DNA from 4 places in the Pseudomonas sp. GW823-FHT02C05 genome. Region 4 is predicted to be linked to each of the others. Evidence: riboswitches for the same ligand, from Rfam matches in the RefSeq annotation. Region 4 holds a riboswitch; each other region holds the start of a gene.
The links. Region 4 has a riboswitch for cobalamin ahead of cobW (cobalamin biosynthesis protein CobW). Riboswitches for the same ligand answer to the same signal wherever they lie in the genome.

Region 1 (5,222 bases), 1.7 Mb from region 4:
TCGTTGGCGTCGAGGGTGATCAGGTCGTCGATCTTGCGGTGGAAGGCGCTGACGCTGGCGTTGAATTCGCCGGCCAGCAGGCTGCCCTTGTAGTCCAGGCCGAGCTCGGCATTGAGGCTCTTTTCCGGCTTGAGGTCGGGGTTGCCTTTTTCGTAGTCCTCGTTGGCGTACAGCTGCTCGGCGTTGGGCAGCTTGAAGGCGCTGCCGTACTGGCCGCGCAGTTGCCAGTGGGGCGTCAGGTCGTAGAGCGAGGTGAGCATGCCCACGGTGGCGCTCTCGCCGCCGCTGATTTTCTCGTGGCGCACGCCCAGGCTCGGGTGCCAGTCGGGCAGGGCGTCGAACACCGGGCGCAGCTGGGTGTACAGGGCATTGGCCTGGGCCTGCTTGTTGTCGATCTTGAGCACGTCGTCCTGGCCCTTGAACCACTGGTTGTCGGTGCCCAATACCAGCACGTGGCCGCCGTCCAGCTCGGCCTTGCCCTCGGCCTGCAGGCCCCAGTCGGTGAAGCCCCAGTAGTCGTTGTGGTTGCGCACCTTGAGGCTGGCGTCGTCGAGGCTGTCGATCCTGGTGTAGCGGGTGTCCCAGTCGTTGACATGGCCCTTGACGAAGTAGCTGAAGCCTTCGCCCAGGCGCTGCTCGAAGGTCGCGGTGGCGATCTGCTGGATGCGGTCGTTGGTGGTTTTCCGGTTGTTCACCGGGCGGGCGAAATCCAGGTTGGCGTCGCTGTACTGGTAGAACAGTTCCAGCCGCGAAGCGTCGCCAAGGCCCTGGATCGCCTTGGCGCCGAAGGTGGTCACTTCATAGCTGCGTTTCTTGTCCCGGGTGTTGGCGTTGTAGGCGCTGTTGCGAAATGGCTGGTAGCCATCGGAGACGTTGTGGCTGACATAGGCCAACAGCCCCAGCTCGCCCAGGCCGTTGCTGAGGATCTGCTCGGCGCGGGCATCGCCGCTCGTGCCCATGAAACTGTCCAGGCCCAGGTTGACCTCGCCGGAGACGTCGCGGGTCTGCGGGCTGCGGGTGACGATGTTGATCACCCCGGACACCGCCTGTGTACCGAACAGCAGGCTCTGGCCACCCTTGAGCACCTCGATGCGCTCGATGGCGTTGGCCGGCAGGGTATCCAGGTACAGGCCGCCGTACAGGCGGTTGTTCAGGCGCACGCCGTCCAGCAGGATCAGGGTGTCGTCGTTGCGCCCGCCCAGCAGGGAGTAGGTGCCGTAGTCGAAGGGGCCATTCTTGGGCGCCACATACAGCCCCGGCACGTACATCTGCAGGACCCGGGTGATGTCGCTGCTAGGGCCGGCGCGTTCGATCTGCTGGCGGTCGATGATCTCCACCTTGCTGCCGTACCGGGCCATTTCGGCCACCGTGGTGGACTCCACCGAGGGGGCGGAAACAAATTGTCGGTCCAGCGTCAGGGGGCTGTCGTCCGCCAGCAGCAGGGGGCTGAACAGGCAGCCGAGCAGGGCGCCGCTCATGGTGCGGCGAGGTGCACGCCAGTCGCGTGCAAGGAAAGTGTCAGGTGTTGTCATTGTTGGTCTTCTCGAAAGTGTCTTCGGGAAGCACGCAGGAGAGGGTATCGGCCACGGGCACGCGACCATACCGGCCCATGCCCGCCCACCGCAGGATTGCCAAACAGACGTCACAGGCCGGTCTCCGGGCTTGCGAGTCTGGCGGCATTCGCCTTCCCATACCTTGGGTACAGTGGCCTGTTGAATGCAGCACTCGCTTACCGTTGCGGGGGCAGCACCGGACTTGCCCGAAAAGGGGCGCACCGGTTTCCCGTTTCACCTCCTGCGCGGCGGCAGGAGGCACCTGAAACTGGGCGGCATATGAACATCCGCCCCGGCGTTCGTCAACGTTGCGCCTGCCGCCAGGTGTTACCGGATTCATCGCCCTGACGCCTCTGTAGCCGCTGCCGAGCCCACGAGGCTGCGCAAAGGCCCGCAGGGCCTTGCTTGGCAGTCTCATGTCGAGCACCTCAGCGGTCTTGAGATTTCGCGCCCCTGCGGGCCGTGCTTCCGAGCGCGGCCCGAGCCTGCGGCAGCGGCTACAGGAGCAGGGCGCTTTGCGGGGCCAGGTGCCGCTGTGCGTGCAGGGCCGTGCGTGACTCGCAGGCCAGCAGCGGCACCGCCCGTACCGAGTCGCCCGGCTGCAGTTGCAGGCGCTTGGCGGTCAGCCGGTCCACCAGCAGGCAACCCGAAACCAGGCGCCCGGGGGCGGCGGTGATGCGGCAGCTTTCCAGGCGCCGGTTGTGGATCAGCCACACCGGCGCCTGTGCGTCCGGAGTGCCCACCAGCAGGGGCAGGGTCTGGCTTTCGCGCACGCTGCGGATCTTCGCCACCTCGGCCTCGATCAGCGGCCCGCCATCGAAGATGTCGATGCAGCCCTGATGGCTGAAGCCTTCGTCGCGCAGGATGCTCACCGCCTGTTCGGTGCTGGCGTGGGCCTGGCCGATGGCGGCCTGTGCCTGGGGGCTGAGCAGGCAGGTGTACAGCGGCTGGCGCGGCATCAGTTCGGCGATGAAGGATTTGCTGCCGTGGCTGGACAGGCGATTGGCCTGCTGGAAACCCATCTTGAAGAAGTGCCGCCCCAGGCTGTCCCAGAACGGCGAGCGGCCCTGGCTGTCGAGCTGGCCGCGCAGTTCGGCCACCAGCTTGTCGCCGAACAGCCGGGGGAATTCGGCGACAAACAGCAGGCGCGCGGTGGACAGCAGGCGGCCGGTGTAGCCCTGGCGGTGATCGCGGCGCAGGAACAGCGAGCACAGCAGCGACTGCCCGGTCATCTCGTTGCACAGGAACAGGGTCGGGATGTGCTTTTCGATGCCCAGCACCGGGGCGCTGCCGTGGGTGGTGCCGACCCGGTAGTTGTAGCAGGGCTCGCGCAGGCCGATGGCGCCGCTCAGGCCGCAGACCCCGATCACCTGCTGCTCGTCATCTTCCATGACGAACAGGTAGTCGGCATCGGCCCGCTCCACCTGGTTGGCGAAGGCTCGCTGCGCCCAGCGCACCCGATGGGCCAGGCGCTCGGGGTCGGTGGACAGGTTGTTCAGTTCGCGACAGCTGCCTTCGAGCAGGCTCAAGACCGCCGGCAGATCGGTGACGCGGATCGGACGGACGATCATTGGCGGGCTCCTGGCAATGACGCCGGGCAGGGGGGCAACAGGGGCCGGTTCATAAGGCAACGCTCCGTACCGGCTCGCCCGGCGCCAGTTGCAGGGCCTGGAACATGGCCGGGTCGAGGCCGATTTCAGCGCCCGGGGCGGTGTCCAGCGCCGCGACTATGGCGCGAAAGCCCTGCAGCCGCTCGTTGCTCAGCAACCACTGCTGGCCCTGGCCGCTCTGGGGGCTGGGGTAACTGGTGGCAACCCGGCTCTGGGCGATCGAGCGCAGTTGGTGGCTGCGCCCCTGAAGGGTCGGCCCGGCATCGAACAGGTCGACGTACTGGGTCGGCGCGAAGCCTTCGTCGATCAGGATCTGGCAGGCCTCCCGGGCATCCGGGTGAACCTGGCCGATGCAGTCCTGGGCCGCCTGCGCCAGCATCGGGATGTACAGCGGGTACTGGGGCATCAGTTCGGCGAGAAAGCCGCGGCCCTGCAGGGCGCACAGGCGCTCGGCCTCGACATAGGGCAGGTCGAAGAAGTGCTGGCCCACGGCTTGCCAGAACGGCGACTCGCCGTTGGCGTCGCTGTAGCCGACGATCTCGCTGATGCAGCTGTCGGCGAAGCGCTGGGGGTGGGCGGCGATGAACAGCAACCGCCCGCGGGAGGTGAGCTGGGCCAGTGGCGTGCCGCCCAGCGGCGGGTCGACATGGAAGCTGCGCAGCAGGGTCTGTTCGCTGAGGTCGTGGCACAGCGACAGGGTGGGCACCCCGTGTTGGATGTTCAGCTCCCGGGAACTGCTGATGAACGGGCGGTTGCGCAGGCTGTAGAACGGGCTGGCAAAACCGGCAGTGGCGAGGATGTCCGAGCAGCCGCGCAACTGGCCGCTGTCGAGGTCCTCGAGCACCAGGAAATAGTTCTCCGGGCCCTGGCTGGCCTCGCTCTTGGCGAAGGAGGCCTGGGAATCGAGGATCTTGTCCCGCAGGCAGGTTTCGTCATCCACCAGGGAGGTGACGCCCAGCAGGCGTTCGCGGGCCAGGCGCCGCAGTTGGGGCAGATCGGATAACGCCACCGGACGCAAGGCCAGCATGGGTGTACTCCTGTATCAAGGGCCGCTTGCCCCGGGGGGCAGGCACTGGCCAGACATCACTGTCGGTTACCACGCAGTTCCATGGCCGCGGCATCCGGCGGCCAGTCCCCGGGCCGCTCTTGCTGGCAGCGCCGGGGTTGGCGCGACGCCCTGGGGCGCCGCGCGGGTGCAACTAGTGCTTGAGCGGGTCGGGCAGGGCGGCACCGCTGCCCAGCTTGTTCAGCAGGAACAGGTAGACCAGCCCGGCAAGGATCCAGATGGCGCCGAGTTTCTGCGCATCCACGCCCATGTTGTACATGATGGCGCTGACGATCACGAAGCCGATCACCGGGCAGATCAGGTGGCGCACCACCTGGCCGGACTTCTGCCGGCGCCAGTAGAAATTGATCACGGTGATGTGCAGCAGCATGAAGCCGCTCAGGGCGCCGAAGTTGACCAGGGAGGTCAGGGTGTCCACCGAGTTGATGAACAGGTAGCAGATCAGCAGCGACAGCACCGCCACCAGGTAGATGCTGATGTGCGGGGTGTTGTGCTTGGGGTGGACCTTGGCCAGCACCTTGGGCAGCTTGCCATCGCGGGCCATGCCGAACAGCAGGCGCGATACCGCGGCCTGCGAGGTGATGGCCACCGCCACGCCCCAGGCCAGCGCCGTGGCCACTCCGGTGAGGGTCGCCAGCCAGCTGCCGGCGGCCAGTTCGGCGATTTCATAGAAGGCGGTGTCGGCGGACTTGAAGCCCATGCCGGCGGCCAGGTCGGTGGCGATCCAGGTCTGTACCACGAAGATCGCGCCCATCACCACCAGGGTGATCAGCGCGGCGCGGCCGACGCTGCGGCCCGGGTCGCCCTTGACCTCTTCGGCGAGCGTGGAGATGGCATCGAAGCCGAGGAACGACAGCACCGCAATCGAGACGCCCTGCATCAGCATGCCGAAGTGGAAGTTCTCCGGGTTGTACAGCGGCGCCAGGGTCAGTTGGCCGTTGCCGGCGCCACCGTGCAGGGCATTCCAGGCGTAGAACAGGAAGATCCCCAGGA
Region 2 (5,222 bases), 890 kb from region 4:
TCCTGCAGCGCCTTGGCACGCTTGAACAGGTGTTCGCGCCAGGCCGGGGTGGCGATGTCCATCACCTGGCTGTCCCAGGCCTTGTTGCGCACGGGGCTCGCGCCCTGGGCCAGGGCCTGCTTGGCCAGGGCAGCGCGGTTGCCGTCGAACTCCCCTACCGACAGGTAGGCGAACGGCTGGCTGCCGAGCTTGCGCAAGGTGGCGACATCGGCGCTGGCCATATGGCCGGGCTCGACCACTGCCCATTCGAACTGCGCCAGCTCCTGCAAGGGTGGCTGCTCGGCGTACCAGAACCCGACACTGGCGGGCGCCGCGGGCGCGGCCTGCACCAGGGTGTTGGTGGCACACAAGGCCAATGCGGTAAACAGGCGTCGAACCACTTTGCAGACATGCCCCCTGCGAAACTCGATATCCATAACTCACTCTTCAGTAGATCAATCTGCACAACATCAGGCTCTAGGGCAGCCGCCATGGCGCGCCCCTAAGGCAACGAACTAAAGGCTGCGGTAAAGCCGTTCCAGGCCCTCGGCCAGGCTGCTGGGCGTGCCCAGGTCGAAGCGCTCGCGCAAGCGGCGGTTGTCGGCCTTGGAATGGCGGATATCCCCGGAGCGGGTCGCGCCGTGGCTCACCTGCAGCGGCTTGCCGCTGATCTGCTGCAGGGCGCCAATCAGATCGTTGAGGGTGGTCACCCCGCCGAGCCCGACATTGGTGGCATCGGCTGCCGGCGCAGGGCATTCCAGGCCCTGCACCAGGATCTTCACCAGGTCCGCGACATAGACGAAGTCGCGGGTCTGCCCGCCATCGCCGAACAGGGTGATGGGCCGCCCGGCCTTGGCCCGCTCGCTGAAAATGCTGATCACCCCGGAGTACGGCGATGAAGGGTCCTGGCGCGGGCCGAAGATATTGAAAAAGCGCAGGATCACCGGTTCCAGCCCATGCTGGCGGCGGTAGAAGTCCAGGTAGTACTCGCTGGCGAGCTTGTCCGCCGCGTAGGGCGTGAGGGGAGATTTGGGGGTGTCTTCGGCAATCGGCGTGCCCTCGCCGTTATTGCCATAGACCGCCGCACTGGAGGCGAACACCACGCGGCGGATACCGGCCGCGGTCATCGCCTCGCACAGGCGCAGGGTGGCGATGAAATTGCTCTGGTGGGTGGCCACCGGGTCTTCGACCGAAGCCTGGACCGACGCCACAGCAGCCAGATGCACCACGGCATCGCAGCCCTGAACGGCATCCGCCAGGAGTGCCGCATCGGCGGCATCCCCCACCAGCAGTTCCAGGCCAGCATCGCCCATGGGCAGATTGCCGACCTTGCCCGTGGAAAGGTCGTCCAGAACCCGCACCGCATAACCCTTGGCCAGCAGTGCATCCACGAGGTGAGAACCGATAAAACCAGCGCCCCCAGTAACCAGTATCCGTTCGGCAGACATAGATCATTCCAAAGAGAAATATCGCGGCTACGCCGTCTGAAGCCAGCACAGCCAACGGATCAGCCCTGGCTACTTGCCATCCTGGCCGTCATGTTTTTAGTGGCTGCTCTGCGCCATAGGCTGTTTCGCCTATTTTCGGAGCAGAGTTCAGCGCTTTGGCGTCAAAAAAAACTCAAGATAATCAATCGCTCAGCGCCGACATACTGGGTCAGAAAAGCAAAATCGTCAATAATGCGTCGATATTTGTTGATTATTTAAGCGCCAGGAAAAATAGGTCAATATATTGACTTGCCTGGCATAAAGCGCTGAAACCGCCGCCGTAGCTGGCCACATGCCATTGACGCAAGGGCTCGGCAGTGCTCATATGCGCGCCAGTTTCAGGTGTCCCATGCCGCCGTGCATGGGGTTAAACGGGAAGCCGGTGCGTCATTTCGATGATCAGTCCGGCGCTGCCCCCGCAACGGTAAGCGAGCGAAGCATTCGACAGACCACTGTGCCAAGGCATGGGAAGGTGAATGCCTCATGACCCTCGCAAGCCCGGAGACCGGCCTGCAACTTCGTTTGACAACCCCGCGGTGGGCGGGCGCAGTCCGGTTTTCGTGGGCGCGGCTGCCCGCGATTCCCTATGCGTTGTTCCCTCCGGGATTCATTCATTCCTTACAAGTAGTAGGAATCGCATGTCCCGCACCTCCTTGCTGCAACACCTGGCGAGCCCCTCGCTGTGTTTCACCCTCCTGCCTTGCATGACCTACCCGGCCCTGGCACTGGCTGAACAGAAAACCTCCCTGGTCTTGCCCGAGACCCAAGTGAGCGGAGTCTCCAGCGCCCCGCAAACCTCTCTGGACACGCCCCTGCCCGCCGGCTCGCGGCTGAACCTCACGGCCCTGGAGACTCCGGCCAGCACCAGCAGCCTGGGCAACGACGCCATCAGCAACCGCAACAACCTCACGGTGCAGGATGCCGTCACCCGCTCCCCCGGCATCACCAGCATCGCCACCCCGGGCAACGGCAATACCGCACTGTCGGCCCGCGGCTTTACCGGGCACTCCTCGGTGATGACCCTGTTCGACGGCGCGCGCCTGTACACCGGCGCCGGCAGCCAGACCTTCCCGGTGGACCCGTGGATGGTCGAGCGCATCGACGTGATCCGCGGCCCGGCCTCGGTGCTGTACGGGGAAGGCGCCACCGGCGCGGTGATCAACGTGATTGCCAAGAAGCCCTTCGACGGTGAGATCCACAACCGCCTGCGCCTGGGCTATGGCTCCCATGATCGCCAGCAACTGGGCCTGGACAGCGGCGGCTCGCTGACCGACACCCTGAGCTACCGCCTGACCCTGAACCAGCAGCAGAGCAATGGCTGGGTCGACCAGGGCCAGTCACGCAGCCTGGCACTCAGCGCGGCGCTACGCTGGCAAGCCACCGACGACCTCGGTTTCACCCTGGCCCATGAGCGCGGTGAAAGCGAACCCGCCAGCTATTTCGGCACGCCGCTGATTGCCGGCCAATACCGCGACAGCCTGCGGGACAAGAACTACAACCTGCGCAACGCCGTGCAGCGCTACAACGACGAATGGACCCGGCTCAACACCGACTGGACCCTGAGCGACAACCTCAGCGCCAGCAACCAGCTCTACTACATCAAGAGCCGCCGCCACTGGCGCAACGCCGAAGCCTACAACTGGGTCAGCTCCCGGGAGCAGTTGTTGCGCGGCGACTACCTGGAGATCAAGCACGATCAGGAGCAGATCGGCGATCGCCAGAGCTTCACCTTCAACCACTCGCTGTTCGGCCTGGACAGCAGGACCGTGGTCGGCCTGGAGTACAACAGGATTCGCTTCGGCGTGGCCAACAACTCGCCCTACAAGGATATCGGTAGCGACTATATCGACCCGTGGAACCCGGCACCGGGCTACTTCCAGAGCCGCTCGCCCTTCTCGCCCCAGACCGACAGCAGCACCCGCACTTTCGCCCTGTTTGCGGAAAACCGCCTGCAACTGTCGGAGCGCTGGTCGCTGGTGACCGGCATCCGCCGCGACCAGAACCATATCGATCGCAGTGATCTGCGCGCCGGCACCCGCACCGATCGCAGCCTCACCGGCGGCAACTGGCGCGCCGGCCTGGTGTTCGCGGTCACCGATCAACTGTCGCTGTACGGCCAGTACTCCACCAGTGAAGACGGGGTCAGTAACCTGATCAGCCTCAACCCGAGCCGGTTGCAGATGGACCTGACCGAAGCCAAGCAGACCGAGTTCGGGCTCAAGCAGCAGTTCTGGAACGGCCGTGGCGAATGGACCCTGGCGGCCTACCACATTGTCAAGAAAAAGCTCTTGACCACCGATCCGGTGACCCGCCTGGCGCAGCAGGTCGGCCAGCAATCCGCCGACGGCCTGGAAACCTCGCTGGAGCTGGCCCTGGATCACGGCTGGCAAGTCTCGGCCAACGCCTCGGTGGTGCGCGCCGAGTACGACGACTTCGATGAGGTGGTCTCTGGCAAAGCGGTGTCCCGGGCCGGCAATCGCCCCACCAACGTGCCGCGACGCACCGCCAACCTGTGGCTGAACAAGGCCCTGGCCCCGAGCCTGGAAGCCGGCATGGGCCTGCGCTACGTCGATGCGCGTTATGCCAACACCGCCAATAGCGTCGATGTACCCGGCTACACGGTGCTGGATGCCAACCTCGGCTGGCAGGCCCTGCCCGACGTGCGCCTGGGCCTGCAGGTGAACAACCTGCTGGACCGGCGTTATGCCGCGGCGCAACAGAACAGCGGCCAGCAATGGCTGATGGGTGAACCGCGCTCGTTGTTCGTCACCGCCGACTACAGCTTCTGATCGAGGGGTTGCCGCAAGGCCCTGGGCTTTGCGGCGCCATTTCAGGCGTGCAGTGAGTTCGCCAGCCACTGGCCCGGGCCAGCGTCGGACAGCGACCAATCGACACTTGCACCCACGCAGTCGATGGATATCCTGAGCGCCTTTGTCCCTGCACTGCCCGCGAGAGCCCCATGCCCTGCCTGAATGCCCGAGATGTCTGCCAGCGCCTGCGCGATGCCGCCCTTGGCGTTTACCCCCTACGGCCCGGCGCCAGCCATTCGGGCGCTGGCCAGGTGCAGGTGGATATCGAGGGTTGGCAGTTGCTGCTGGATTTCGATGGCCGGCATCTGCATCACTGCCAGAGCTGCCGCAGCACCGAAGGCGATGTCTGGCAGCTCGATACGCGGCAACGCTTCGGCACCGACCCGGTGAGCCTGCTCAGTACCTGGGAGCTGGCGCAGATCGAGAAGTTACTGAAAGAGGCGGTTTAACACGGCTGGCTACAGGCATTCCTGGGCCGCGCGTTCGAAGCTCGACGGGGCGAAGCTGGAGGCCAGCAAGTGCCGCTCGTAGAGGAACACCTTGCCGCCATTGGGCGCCTTGTAGGCTTCCAGTACGTTGTCTGCCGCCACCTTGCTGGCAACGACGATGCGAAAACCGCGCTGGGTCTGGGAAACCGTCGGGCTCTGGGCGTTGCCTTGCAGCTTGGGCACCACGCACTCGGCATATTCGGCCGGGGTTTTCCGGGTCTGCATGACCAGCGTCGGGTCGTTGGGCGCGGTGGCGCAACCGGCCAGCAGCAAGGTGGCCAGGGTCATGGCGGGAGCAAATAGAGGGCGCATCGGTAAGTCCTGAAAATGTACAGCCTGGTTCGGTGCGCAACGGTTCAGCGTCACGGGCGCTGCCGTTGCGGTCATGGTTTTGGGTCGGGGGCGATTGTCCATGGTTGGCGCCCAAAGCAGAACTTGCGTTGCTTGATTGTCACTAT
Region 3 (5,222 bases), on a different contig from region 4:
CAACGCCGCCACCGCCGCCGGATTGGACGGGAAATAGAAGTGCACGTAAGAGGCCGTCATCCGCCCCTGGCGATACACCGCTTCCGCGCCGCGCCCGCCGTTGGGGCTGAGCCCACGAGCGATGGGCAGCAGCTCGGTGCTGGTCAGGGAATGGTGATAGGTGTGGCCGCGCAGACTGCCTTCGGGCAAATCCACCGCTTGCAAGGCCAGTGCCGCCAGGCGCTTCTGCATTACCGCATCTCCGGGCAGCAGGCCCAGGAGCTCGGCACGCTGGCCTTCGACATCGGTCAGGGAGTCCAGCAGGTAGAGCATGCCGCCGCACTCGGCGAGCAGCGGCTTGCCGGCCGCGTGATGGGCACGAATGGCCTGCAGCATGCTGCTGTTGCGGGCCAGGGCCTGATGGTGCAATTCGGGATAGCCGCCGGGCAGGTACAGGCTGTCCGCGTCGGGCAGCTGGGTATCGTGGATCGGCGAGAAGAAGCTCAACTGCGCCCCCATGGCTCGCAACAGATCGAGGCTGGCGCCATAGGTGAAGGCAAACGCCTCGTCCCGCGCCACGGCAATCCGCACGCCCTTGAGCAGCGGCGCGCAAGCCACCGGCGTGGGTGCGGCAAAACTCACCGCTGGCGGCAGTTCCACCTGGCAACTGCTGGCCAGGGCCTCGGCGGCGGCATCCAGGCGCAGGTCCAGATCATTCAGCTCGCTGGCCTGCACCAGCCCCAGATGGCGGCTGGGCAGCTCGATATCGGTTTCCCGGGACAAGGCGCCATACCAGCGCAAGCCTTCCGTCAGGCTGCCTTCCAGCAACTGCGCATGGCGCAGGGTACCAACCCGGTTGGCCAGCACCCCGGCAAACGGCAGGTCCGGCTGGTAGCGCGCCAGGCCCAGAGCCAGGGCGCCGAAGGTCTGGGCCATGGCGGTGCCATCGATCACCCCCAGCACCGGCACGCCGAAATGCCGTGCCAGATCGGCGCTGGAAGGGGTGCCATCGAACAGGCCCATGACCCCCTCGATCAGAATCAGGTCGGCCTCTCCCGCCGCCTCCCAGAGCAGACGGCGGCTTTCCTGCTCGCCCACCATCCACATGTCCAACTGGTACACCGCGGCACCACTGGCGCGCTCAAGAATCATCGGGTCGAGGAAATCCGGGCCGCACTTGAAGACCCGAACCTTGCGCCCCCGGTTGCGGTGCAAGCGGGCAAGGGCCGCGGTCACCGTGGTCTTGCCCTGGCCGGAAGCCGGTGCGGCGATCAACACTGCCGGGCAATGACGAACATCAGTCATGAATTCACGCTCACAGCTCGACACCTTTCTGCGCCTTGATCCCGGCCTGGAAGGCGTGCTTGACCATGCCCATCTCGGTCACGGTATCGGCCAGCTCGATCATCTCCGGCTTGGCGCCGCGACCGGTCACTACCACATGCTGCATGGGCGGACGTGCCTGCAGGTCACTGAGCACCTGATCCAGGTCCAGGTAGCCGTGCTTGAGGGCAATGTTCAGCTCGTCGAGCACCACCAGGCCAATATCCGGGTTGCTCAGCAACTCCCTGGAAACCGCCCAGGCGGCTTCAGCAGCAGCAATATCGCGCTGGCGATCCTGGGTTTCCCAGGTAAAGCCTTCGCCCATCACGTGAAAGCGCACCTGCTCGGGGAAACGCCGGAAGAATAGTTCTTCGCCGGTGCTGTTACGCCCCTTGATGAACTGCACCACGCCACACTGAATACCGTGGCCCATGGACCGCGCCAGCATGCCGAAGGCCGAGCTGCTCTTGCCCTTGCCGTTGCCGGTCAATACCAGCAGCAGGCCGCATTCGTTGGGCGAGTTGGCAATGCGTTCATCGATCACGGCTTTTTTGCGCAACATGCGCGCCAGATGGCGCTCGTCACGATCGGGGGATTCACTCATGGGGCAGCTCTCCGTTGGGGCTGGGGAACGGGGGGCAGGGAAAAGGAACAGACGGCGCTAGCCTGGCATCGCCCACCGTGATGCCGTTGGATGGATCAGGCCGGTCTCCGGGCTCATGAGCGGCATGGCTGCCGGACTGCGCGCCTTCCCGTGTCATTGACACAGTGGCGTCAGGCGCAGTCTTGACTCATCTACCGTTGCGGGGGCAGCGCCGGAATCGTCGTCGGCTCCATCACTGGAACAGACCCTGACCGGCTTCCCTGTTTCACTCTGTCGGCCACGGGCCACAGAGCACCTGAAACAAGTCGCGAAGGTTAGAGGGTTGGGGGTGGAGCGTCAATTAAAGCCGGCCGTCGCCCCCGGCACAAAACTGCACTGCATCAATAAACTGACGCCAATCTTGTGCCACACTCAGAGCAATGATATCAAATAGCCACTTTTCAGCGCCCCCGGCGCCAACCACACAACAATAAGGGGTAAGTTCGATGCAAGGCATGATCATCAGCAATCCGAAGCTGGAATTCCTGCGCCCGATGCTGGAACGCTGGTTCGATTGCATCGATCGCTACAACGTGGTTCGCGGCGATAACGAAACGCCTTACTGGTTCGACGAGCAGGCCAATCTCGGGCTGCTCAGCGCGTCGGCCTGGATGGCCGAGATGGTCAGCCTGGAACACAGCCCCAGCAGGAAACAGCAGGAAGAAGGTGCGCGCAACGCCCGCACCGACCTGTACCTGGCCACCAAGGAAGAGCGCGCCTACATACACGCCACCCAGCGCTGGCCAAGGGTCAACAGCCTGAACCTGACCCAGGCACTGCTGGACGTTGCCCAGGATGCAAGAAAGATCAGCTACGCCAGCGACCTGAGACTGGGGTGCCTGTTCGTTGCCCCACAAAAATCCCAGCACAGCGCTACACCGGAAGAGCTCCAGGACATGCTCGACGAACTGCAGAAAGAGCACTGCTGCGCCGTGGCCTGGTACTTCCCCTACGCCTATCGCAAGCTGCACAACGAGGCCGGCCACTACCACCCGGGCGTCGCCGTGCTCTTCAAGGAGGCCCGCTGATCGGGCGGAACCATCGACTGGCTATGCTTCTCTATGACTACGACGTCCGTGCACTCATAGGGAAATTCGCATGCTCAAGCTTCAGCACAGCCTACTGATCGCCATCGCCGCCAGCCTCGCCGCCTGCGGCGAAACTTCCAGCCTGCAGGTGTCCGACGGCACCGGCCCCAACCCCAAGCTGCCGGAACCCAACCCGACGCTGATCCCCACGGTCAACATCGCCCCCGCCATCGGCTGGCCGCAAGGTGCAAAACCCCAGGCCGCGGCCGGCACCCAGGTCAAGGCTTTCGCCGAGAACCTCGACCATCCACGCTGGCTCTACGTCCTGCCCAATGGCGATGTGCTGGTGGCGGAAACCAACGCCCCGCCCAAACCGGATGACAGCCAGGGCATTCGCGGCTGGATCGCCGGCAAGGTCATGGGCCGTGCCGGGGCGGCCGTGCCCAGCGCCAACCGCATCACCCTGCTAAGGGACCAGGATCACGATGGCGTGGCGGAGACCCGGACAATGTTTCTGGAGAACCTCAATTCGCCCTTTGGCATGACCCTGGTGGGCAATGACCTGTATGTGGCCGATACCGACAAGTTACTGCGCTTTCCCTACCAGAGCGGCGAGACCCAGATCAGCGCAGCCGCCACCAAGGTGGTCGACCTGCCCGGCGGCACCCTCAACCATCACTGGACCAAGAACGTCATCGCCAGCAAGGACGGCAGCAAGCTCTACGTCACCGTGGGCTCCAACAGCAACGTCGGCGAAAACGGCCTGGACAAGGAGCAAGGCCGAGCGGCGATCTGGGAGGTGGACCGTGAAAGCGGCCAGCACCGCCTGTTCGCCACCGGCCTGCGCAACCCCAATGGCCTGGCCTGGGAGCCGGCCAGCGGCGCACTCTGGACCGCAGTCAATGAGCGGGACGAAATCGGCAGCGACCTGGTGCCGGACTACATCACCTCGGTCAAGGATGGCGCGTTCTATGGCTGGCCCTTCAGCTACTACGGGCAACATGTGGATGTACGGGTCAAGCCGCAGAACCTCGACCTGGTGGCCAAGGCCATCGCCCCGGACTACGCGGTAGGCCCGCACACCGCGTCGCTGGGGCTGACCTTCGCCGACGGCAGCAAGCTCCCCGCCCCCTTCACCGAAGGCGCCTTCATCGGCCAGCACGGTTCCTGGAACCGCAAGCCCCATAGCGGCTACAAGGTAATTTTCGTGCCATTCAGCGCCGGCAAGCCCAATGGAGCGCCGATCGATGTGCTTAGCGGCTTTCTCAATGCCGACGAGAAAGCCATGGGACGCCCGGTCGGAGTGGTGATCGACCAGCAAGGCGGGTTATTGGTGGCCGACGATGTAGGCAACAAGATCTGGCGAGTGTCCGCCGCCAAAGCCCCCTAGGCTCAACGCTTGCGGCACAGCGTCAGACCATCTCCCAGCGGCAGCAGCGACAGATCGATACGCGAGTCATCCTTCAAGGCGCGATTGAGCGCCTGGATGGCTCGGGTATCCTCACTCAGGGAATCGGTCTCCAGCACGCGCCCGCTCCACAGGGTGTTGTCGAACACCAGCAGCCCGCCAACGCGCAACAGGCCCAGCGCAGCCTCCAGATAGGCCGGGTAGTTGGCCTTGTCGGCATCGATGAAGATCAGGTCGAAACAGCCAAGCTGCCCCGCTCGCTCCAGGCCGGCCAGGGTATCCAGGGCCGGGGCCAGGCGCAGTTCGATGCGCTGGCCCACCCCCGCCTCCTGCCAGTAGCGCAGGGCCGTAGCGTTGTAGTCGCCGGGAATGTCGCAGCAGATCAGTGAACCGTCTTCAGGCAGCGCCTGGGCCATGCACAGGGCGCTGTAGCCAGTGAAGGTACCGACCTCCAGCACGCGGCGGGCGCCGGTCAACTTCACCAGCAACGCGAGGAACTGGCCCTGCTCGGGCGCCACCTGCCAACGGGCGGTGGGCAATGCCTGGGTTTCATCCCGCAGACGACGCAGCAGGGGCGTTTCACGCAGGGAAACGTCCAGCAGGTAATGGTAGAGGGCATCGTCGAGGTTCAGCGTCTGAGCGGTCACAGGCACCTCGACCAGAGAAGATTAGGGATTGCGCGCCAGGTGTTCTGGCTGCAGGACGCGCTTCGCGCTCAGGTAGGCCTTCTGCCAATAGGCCTTGGACAGGCTGTCGAGCTTCACCGTGCCGCCAGTGGCCGGCGCATGCACGAAGCGCCCTTCCCCCACGTAGATGCCCGCATGGCTGACCTGGGAGCCGC
Region 4 (5,222 bases):
CCGCGGCACATCGGGTCCTGCTGCGGCGTGCCCCAGCGCGCCAGCACCGCTTGGCGGTTGGCTTCGGGCAGGGCCTGGAACAGCGTCAGGTAGTCGGCCATGGCCAGGCTTTGCTGGCAGGGGCGCTGGTCGAGGCTGTCCAGGTCGTTGCTGACCCCGCCCAGCAACTGCTGGATCAACTCGGTGCCGCTGGCCGGCAGTTCGGCCGGCAGCGGATAGCCTTCGGCGTGCAGTGCCTTGAGGATGTTCAGCGCCGCCGCCGGGGTGTCCAGGCCTACACCGTTGCCGATGCGCCCGTCCCGGGTCGGGTAGTTGGCCAGTACCAGGGCCACGCGCTTGTGGCCGTTGTTCAGGCGCCCCAGTTCTACCCAGCGCCGGGCCAGTTCGGCGACGAAATCCATGCGTTCGGGCTGGCCGCGATAGCAGACCACGTCCGACTGGCTGCGCTCGCTACGCCAGGCCAGGTCCTTGAAGCTGATGGGCCGGCTGATGATGCGCCCGTCCAGTTCCGGCAAGGCGATGTGCATGGCCAGGTCCCGCGGCCCCAGGCCCTGCTCGCTGTCACGCCAGCCCGGCTCGTTGTCCTGGGCGCAAATGGCCTGGATCACCGGGATATTGCGGCGGAACGGCCGCAGGTGCGGGGCTTCGGGGCTGGACTGGGCAAAGCCGGTGGTATTGAGGATCACCCCGGCCGCGGTTTCATCCAGCCAGTCTTCCACCTGGCTCAGGCAGCCCGGTTCCTTGAGGCTGGCCACCGCTATCGGCAAGGGGTTGAGGCCCGCCGCCAGCAAGCGCTGGCAGAACAGGTCGATAAAGCCGGTGTTGGCCGCCTGCAGGTGGGAGCGGTAGAACAGCAGCGCCGCCACGGCTTGCCCCGGCTGCCAGTCGGCCTGCCAGTCACTGAGGGCAGCCTGGCTTTTGTGCGGGTGGTAGATCGCCGTGCGTGGCAGGGCCTGCGGTTCGCTCCAGGGGTAGTCGCGCCCCAACAGGCCGCTGGCCAGGCAGCGGTAGAAATTCAGCGCGTTGTCACGCCCGCCCTGGCGCAGGAACTGCCACAGGCGGTCGCGTTCGCCGGCAGCCACCGTGCTCAAGTCGCTGAGTTCCGGGTCCGGGCGGTCGTCCCCCGGCACCAGGATCAACTGCACCCCGCGCCTGGACAGCTCCACCAACTGCTCGACGCCGTAGCGCCAGTAAGCGATGCCACCGTGCAGGGAAATCAGGATGACCTTGGCGTGGCGCAGCACCTGGTCCACATACAGGTCCACCGAGGCGTGGTTCTGCACCTGCATCGGATTGGCCAGGCGAAAGCTCGGGTAGTCCTCGGGCAATTGCTCGGCGGCGTCCGCCAGCAGCGCCAGGCTGGAATCGCCGCTGCACAGGATCACCAGCTCGGCGGGGGTTTGTCCCAGGTCGGCAATGTTGTCATCCGACACGAAACCGCCGGGCTGGGTCCTGAGCAGGTGCATGGCTTAGACGCTGAGTGCGGCGCGCAGTTGCGCTTCGAGCTGGGCGGCGTCCAGTTCCTGGCCGATCAGCACCAGGCGCGTGGTACGGGCCTCGTCGGCGCCCCACTTGCGGTCGAAGTGCTTGTCGAAGCGCGTGCCCACGCCCTGGATCAGCAGGCGCATCGGCTTGTTGGGGATGGCGGCGAAACCCTTGACCCGCAGGATGCCGTGCTTGACCACCAGTTGGGTCAGGGCGTCCAGCAGCAGGCTTTCGTCGGCCTGGGGCAGCTCGATGGAGATGGAATCGAAGGCGTCGTGATCGTGGTCGTCGTGATCGTCATCGCCGTCATGGTGATGGTCGTGGTGGCTGTGGCGGCCGTCGATGTGTTCCTCGGAACCGGCACCCAGGCCCAGCAGCACGTCCAGGGGCAGGCGACCGCTGCTGGCTTCGATGACCTTGACCGCCGGCGGCAGCTCCTCGGCCACTTCCAGGCGCACCTTGGCCAGGTCTTCGGGGCTGATCAGGTCGGTCTTGTTGAGGATCACCAGGTCGGCGCTGGACAGCTGGTCGGCGAACAGCTCATGCAGGGGCGATTCGTGGTCCAGGTTGGGGTCGAGCTTGCGCTGGGCGTCCACTTGATCGGGGAAGGCAGCGAAGGTGCCGGCGGCCACGGCCGGGCTGTCGACCACGGTGATCACTGCATCGACGGTGCAGGCACTGCGGATTTCCGGCCACTGGAAGGCCTGGACCAGAGGTTTGGGCAGCGCCAGGCCGGAGGTCTCGATGAGGATGTGGTCCAGGTCGCCGCGGCGCGCCACCAGTTCGCGCATCACCGGGAAGAACTCCTCCTGCACGGTGCAGCACAGGCAACCGTTGGCCAGCTCGTAGACTCGGCCGCTGGCCTCTTCCTCGGTGCAGCCGATGGCGCATTGCTTGAGGATTTCGCCGTCGATGCCCAGCTCGCCGAATTCGTTGACGATCACCGCAATGCGCCGGCCCTGGGCATTGTCCAGCATGTGCCGCAACAGGGTGGTTTTGCCCGAGCCGAGGAAGCCGGTGACGATGGTGACGGGAAGTTTGGCCAGTGTTTTCATCGGATGCCCTTTGGCAAAAGGAGGCGGGCAAACGGGACGAGAACCGCAACGCCGGGCGCGCGGAGATTTCGCCACCGGATCACCCCGCCCGGTTGTAGTGAGAATCTTGGATCGAGGCAGGTCTCCTGGCTGAGGGCTTGCCAGTCGTCGGACCGGCGATTGCTGCGCCTTCCCACCGGCGTCGTCGACGCCCATGCAGTGGCCTTGCAGCAATCGAACCCTTCACAGTTGCGGGGGCAGCCGCGGCATCGACCGCGTTCCCTTCTTAGCTTCGACCCGTGGCCGAAGAACCTCGAAAGCGCAAGGCTACGCAGAGCCAGGGGGACGGTCAATCGACAATGCGCCCGTAGCAGCCGGCTTGCCGGCGAAAGGGCCATTGAACCTTGCACGAACGCGGCGCACACCTGCGCAGCGGTCACGGCAATTGACGCCCCTGCCCCGCCCATGATCTCCTACACACCTTGTTACGGGTGCCCTTTACAGGGTGAAACGGGAAACCGGTGAATCACGTGCTTAACTAAAAAGCCGTGGCCAGTCCGGTGCTGCCCCCGCAACGGTAAGCGAGCGAAGTGTCAGATCCACTGTGCCAAGGCATGGGAAGGCGACACTTGCCGGCACGGCATGACACAGCCCTGCCCCTCGCAAGCCCGGAGACCGGCCCGCAACACTTACATAACAACCCGCGGTGGGCGGGCGCTGTTGCAAACCCTGCGTGGCCATCACGCGGGGTTTTCCTGCGCCTCTACCCCGCTGACACTCCAGAGGGAAGCGCCATGTCGATCATCAGCAGCACCAGCCACTCCGCCAGCACGACCTCCACCCTGAGCCAGCGCCTGGTGGCCGCCATCGGCGCCTCGATCCTCGGCGCGTGCCTGGTGTACTTCGCCGGCTTCTCCCACATCGAGGCGGTGCACAACGCGGCCCACGACACCCGCCACAGCGCCGCCTTCCCTTGCCATTGAGACCTGCCGACATGATCAAGCGTATCGCGCAAACCGCAGGTTTCACCGGCCTCTTGGCCGCCCTGCTGCTGACCCTGCTGCAAAGCTTCTGGGTCGCCCCGCTGATCCTGCAGGCGGAAACCTATGAAAAGGCCCCCGCGGCCGAAGTCCATGAGCACGCCGAAGGCGCCATGGCCGCCCACAGCCACGATGCCGAAGCCTGGGAGCCGGAAGACGGCTGGCAGCGCGTGCTGTCCACCACCGGAGGCAACCTGGTGGTGGCCGTGGGCTTCGCCCTGATGCTGGCCGGCCTCTACACCCTGCGCGCGCCGAACCGCACGTCCCAGGGCCTGCTCTGGGGCCTGGCCGGCTATGCCACCTTCTGCCTGGCGCCGACCCTGGGCCTGCCGCCGGAATTGCCGGGCACCGCCGCAGCCGACCTGGCACAGCGGCAGATCTGGTGGGTCGGCACCGCCGCCTCCACCGCTGTGGGCATTGCCCTGATCGTGTTCGCCCGCAACTGGCTGCTGAAGGTCCTGGGCGCGGCCATCATCGCCGTACCCCACGTGATCGGCGCGCCGCAGCCGGAAGTGCATTCGATGCTGGCCCCGGAAGAACTGGAAGCGCAATTCAAGATCGCCTCGCAGCTGACCAATGCGGCCTTCTGGCTGGCGCTCGGGCTGATCAGCGCCTGGTTGTTCCGACGCAAGAGCGCGGGCCAGTACTCGGCATGATCGAAGTGAGCGCAGCGCCGACCCTGGTGGTCGGCCTGGGCTGCCAGAAAGGCTGCCCGGTGACCACGCTGCGCGCCTTGCTCGACCAGGTCCTGGCGGCGCACCAGTGGCAGGCCCGGCAGGTCCTGGCCCTGGCCAGCATCGACCTCAAGCGCAACGAACCCGGCCTGCTGCAACTGGCGGAGCAACTGGAACTGCCGCTGACCTGTTTCAGCAGCGGCCAGCTCGCCCCCTTTGCCCTGCGCCTGAGCCACCGTTCACAGATAGCCTTCGAACGTACCGGCTGCTACGGCGTGGCCGAAAGTGCCGCCCTGGCCCTGGCCGAACAGCTGTCACCCGGCCCGGCCACACTGCTTGTTCCCCGGCAAAAATACGCCCAGGCCACCCTGGCATTGGTCGTCGCCCGGTAGAATCCCCGATAATTCCCGCCTTCGATCATGAGCAATCTTCATCTGAAGCACGGCTCCCGACCTTTTTTCACAGGACACAGCCATGACTGTCTATTTCATCGGAGCCGGCCCCGGCGACCCGGAACTGATCACCGTCAAGGGCCAGCGCCTGATCCATCGTTGCCCGGTGATCATCTACGCCGGCTCCCTGGTCCCCCAGGCAGTGCTCGACGGGCACCGCGCGGAGCGGGTGATCAATAGCGCCGAACTGCACCTGGAGCAGATCATCGAGGCCATCAAGCAGGCCCATGCCCGGGGCCAGGACGTGGCCCGGGTGCATTCCGGCGACCCGAGCCTATATGGCGCCATCGGCGAGCAGATCCGCTGCCTGCGGGAGCTGGGCATCCCCTTCGAGATCATCCCCGGGGTCACCGCCACCGCCGCCTGCGCTGCCCTGCTGGGGGCCGAACTGACCCTGCCGGACGTCTCCCAAAGCGTGATTCTTACCCGCTACGCGGACAAGACCGCGATGCCTGCCGGCGAGGATTTCGCCAGCCTGGCGGCCCACGGCGCCACCATGGCCATTCACCTGGGGGTCAATAACCTGCCGAAGATCGT

Region 1: linked by a shared signal. The riboswitch ahead of AC1RGE_RS01215 (TonB-dependent receptor plug domain-containing protein) and the one ahead of cobW (cobalamin biosynthesis protein CobW) in region 4 are both predicted to bind cobalamin.
Region 2: linked by a shared signal. The riboswitch ahead of AC1RGE_RS04945 (TonB-dependent receptor) and the one ahead of cobW (cobalamin biosynthesis protein CobW) in region 4 are both predicted to bind cobalamin.
Region 3: linked by a shared signal. The riboswitch ahead of cobO (cob(I)yrinic acid a,c-diamide adenosyltransferase) and the one ahead of cobW (cobalamin biosynthesis protein CobW) in region 4 are both predicted to bind cobalamin.

What each region holds. Positions count from the first base shown of each region.
Region 1 is NZ_JBXAJU010000001.1:248,428-253,649, forward strand. Features, by position in the region: gene AC1RGE_RS01215 (TonB-dependent receptor plug domain-containing protein) at 1-1,478, opposite strand, end outside; cobalamin riboswitch at 1,631-1,834, opposite strand; gene AC1RGE_RS01220 (arginine N-succinyltransferase) at 2,051-3,124, opposite strand; gene AC1RGE_RS01225 (arginine N-succinyltransferase) at 3,174-4,190, opposite strand; gene AC1RGE_RS01230 (APC family permease) at 4,363-5,222, opposite strand, start outside.
Region 2 is NZ_JBXAJU010000001.1:1,053,198-1,058,419, reverse strand. Features, by position in the region: gene AC1RGE_RS04955 (bifunctional glycoside hydrolase/polysaccharide deacetylase family protein) at 1-416, opposite strand, end outside; gene AC1RGE_RS04950 (NAD-dependent epimerase/dehydratase family protein) at 495-1,427, opposite strand; cobalamin riboswitch at 1,790-1,994, shown strand; gene AC1RGE_RS04945 (TonB-dependent receptor) at 2,105-4,255, shown strand; gene AC1RGE_RS04940 (DUF7693 family protein) at 4,426-4,725, shown strand; gene AC1RGE_RS04935 (lipoprotein) at 4,735-5,076, opposite strand.
Region 3 is NZ_JBXAJU010000003.1:754,225-759,446, reverse strand. Features, by position in the region: gene AC1RGE_RS19905 (cobyrinic acid a,c-diamide synthase CobB) at 1-1,284, opposite strand, end outside; gene cobO (cob(I)yrinic acid a,c-diamide adenosyltransferase) at 1,295-1,906, opposite strand; cobalamin riboswitch at 1,988-2,220, opposite strand; gene AC1RGE_RS19895 (hypothetical protein) at 2,392-2,973, shown strand; gene AC1RGE_RS19890 (PQQ-dependent sugar dehydrogenase) at 3,044-4,363, shown strand; gene AC1RGE_RS19885 (class I SAM-dependent methyltransferase) at 4,366-5,028, opposite strand; gene AC1RGE_RS19880 (C40 family peptidase) at 5,050-5,222, opposite strand, start outside.
Region 4 is NZ_JBXAJU010000001.1:1,944,253-1,949,474, forward strand. Features, by position in the region: gene cobN (cobaltochelatase subunit CobN) at 1-1,466, opposite strand, end outside; gene cobW (cobalamin biosynthesis protein CobW) at 1,470-2,540, opposite strand; cobalamin riboswitch at 2,639-2,850, opposite strand; cobalamin riboswitch at 2,992-3,217, shown strand; gene AC1RGE_RS08710 (CbtB domain-containing protein) at 3,314-3,502, shown strand; gene AC1RGE_RS08715 (CbtA family protein) at 3,514-4,215, shown strand; gene AC1RGE_RS08720 (cobalamin biosynthesis protein) at 4,212-4,625, shown strand; gene cobM (precorrin-4 C(11)-methyltransferase) at 4,708-5,222, shown strand, end outside.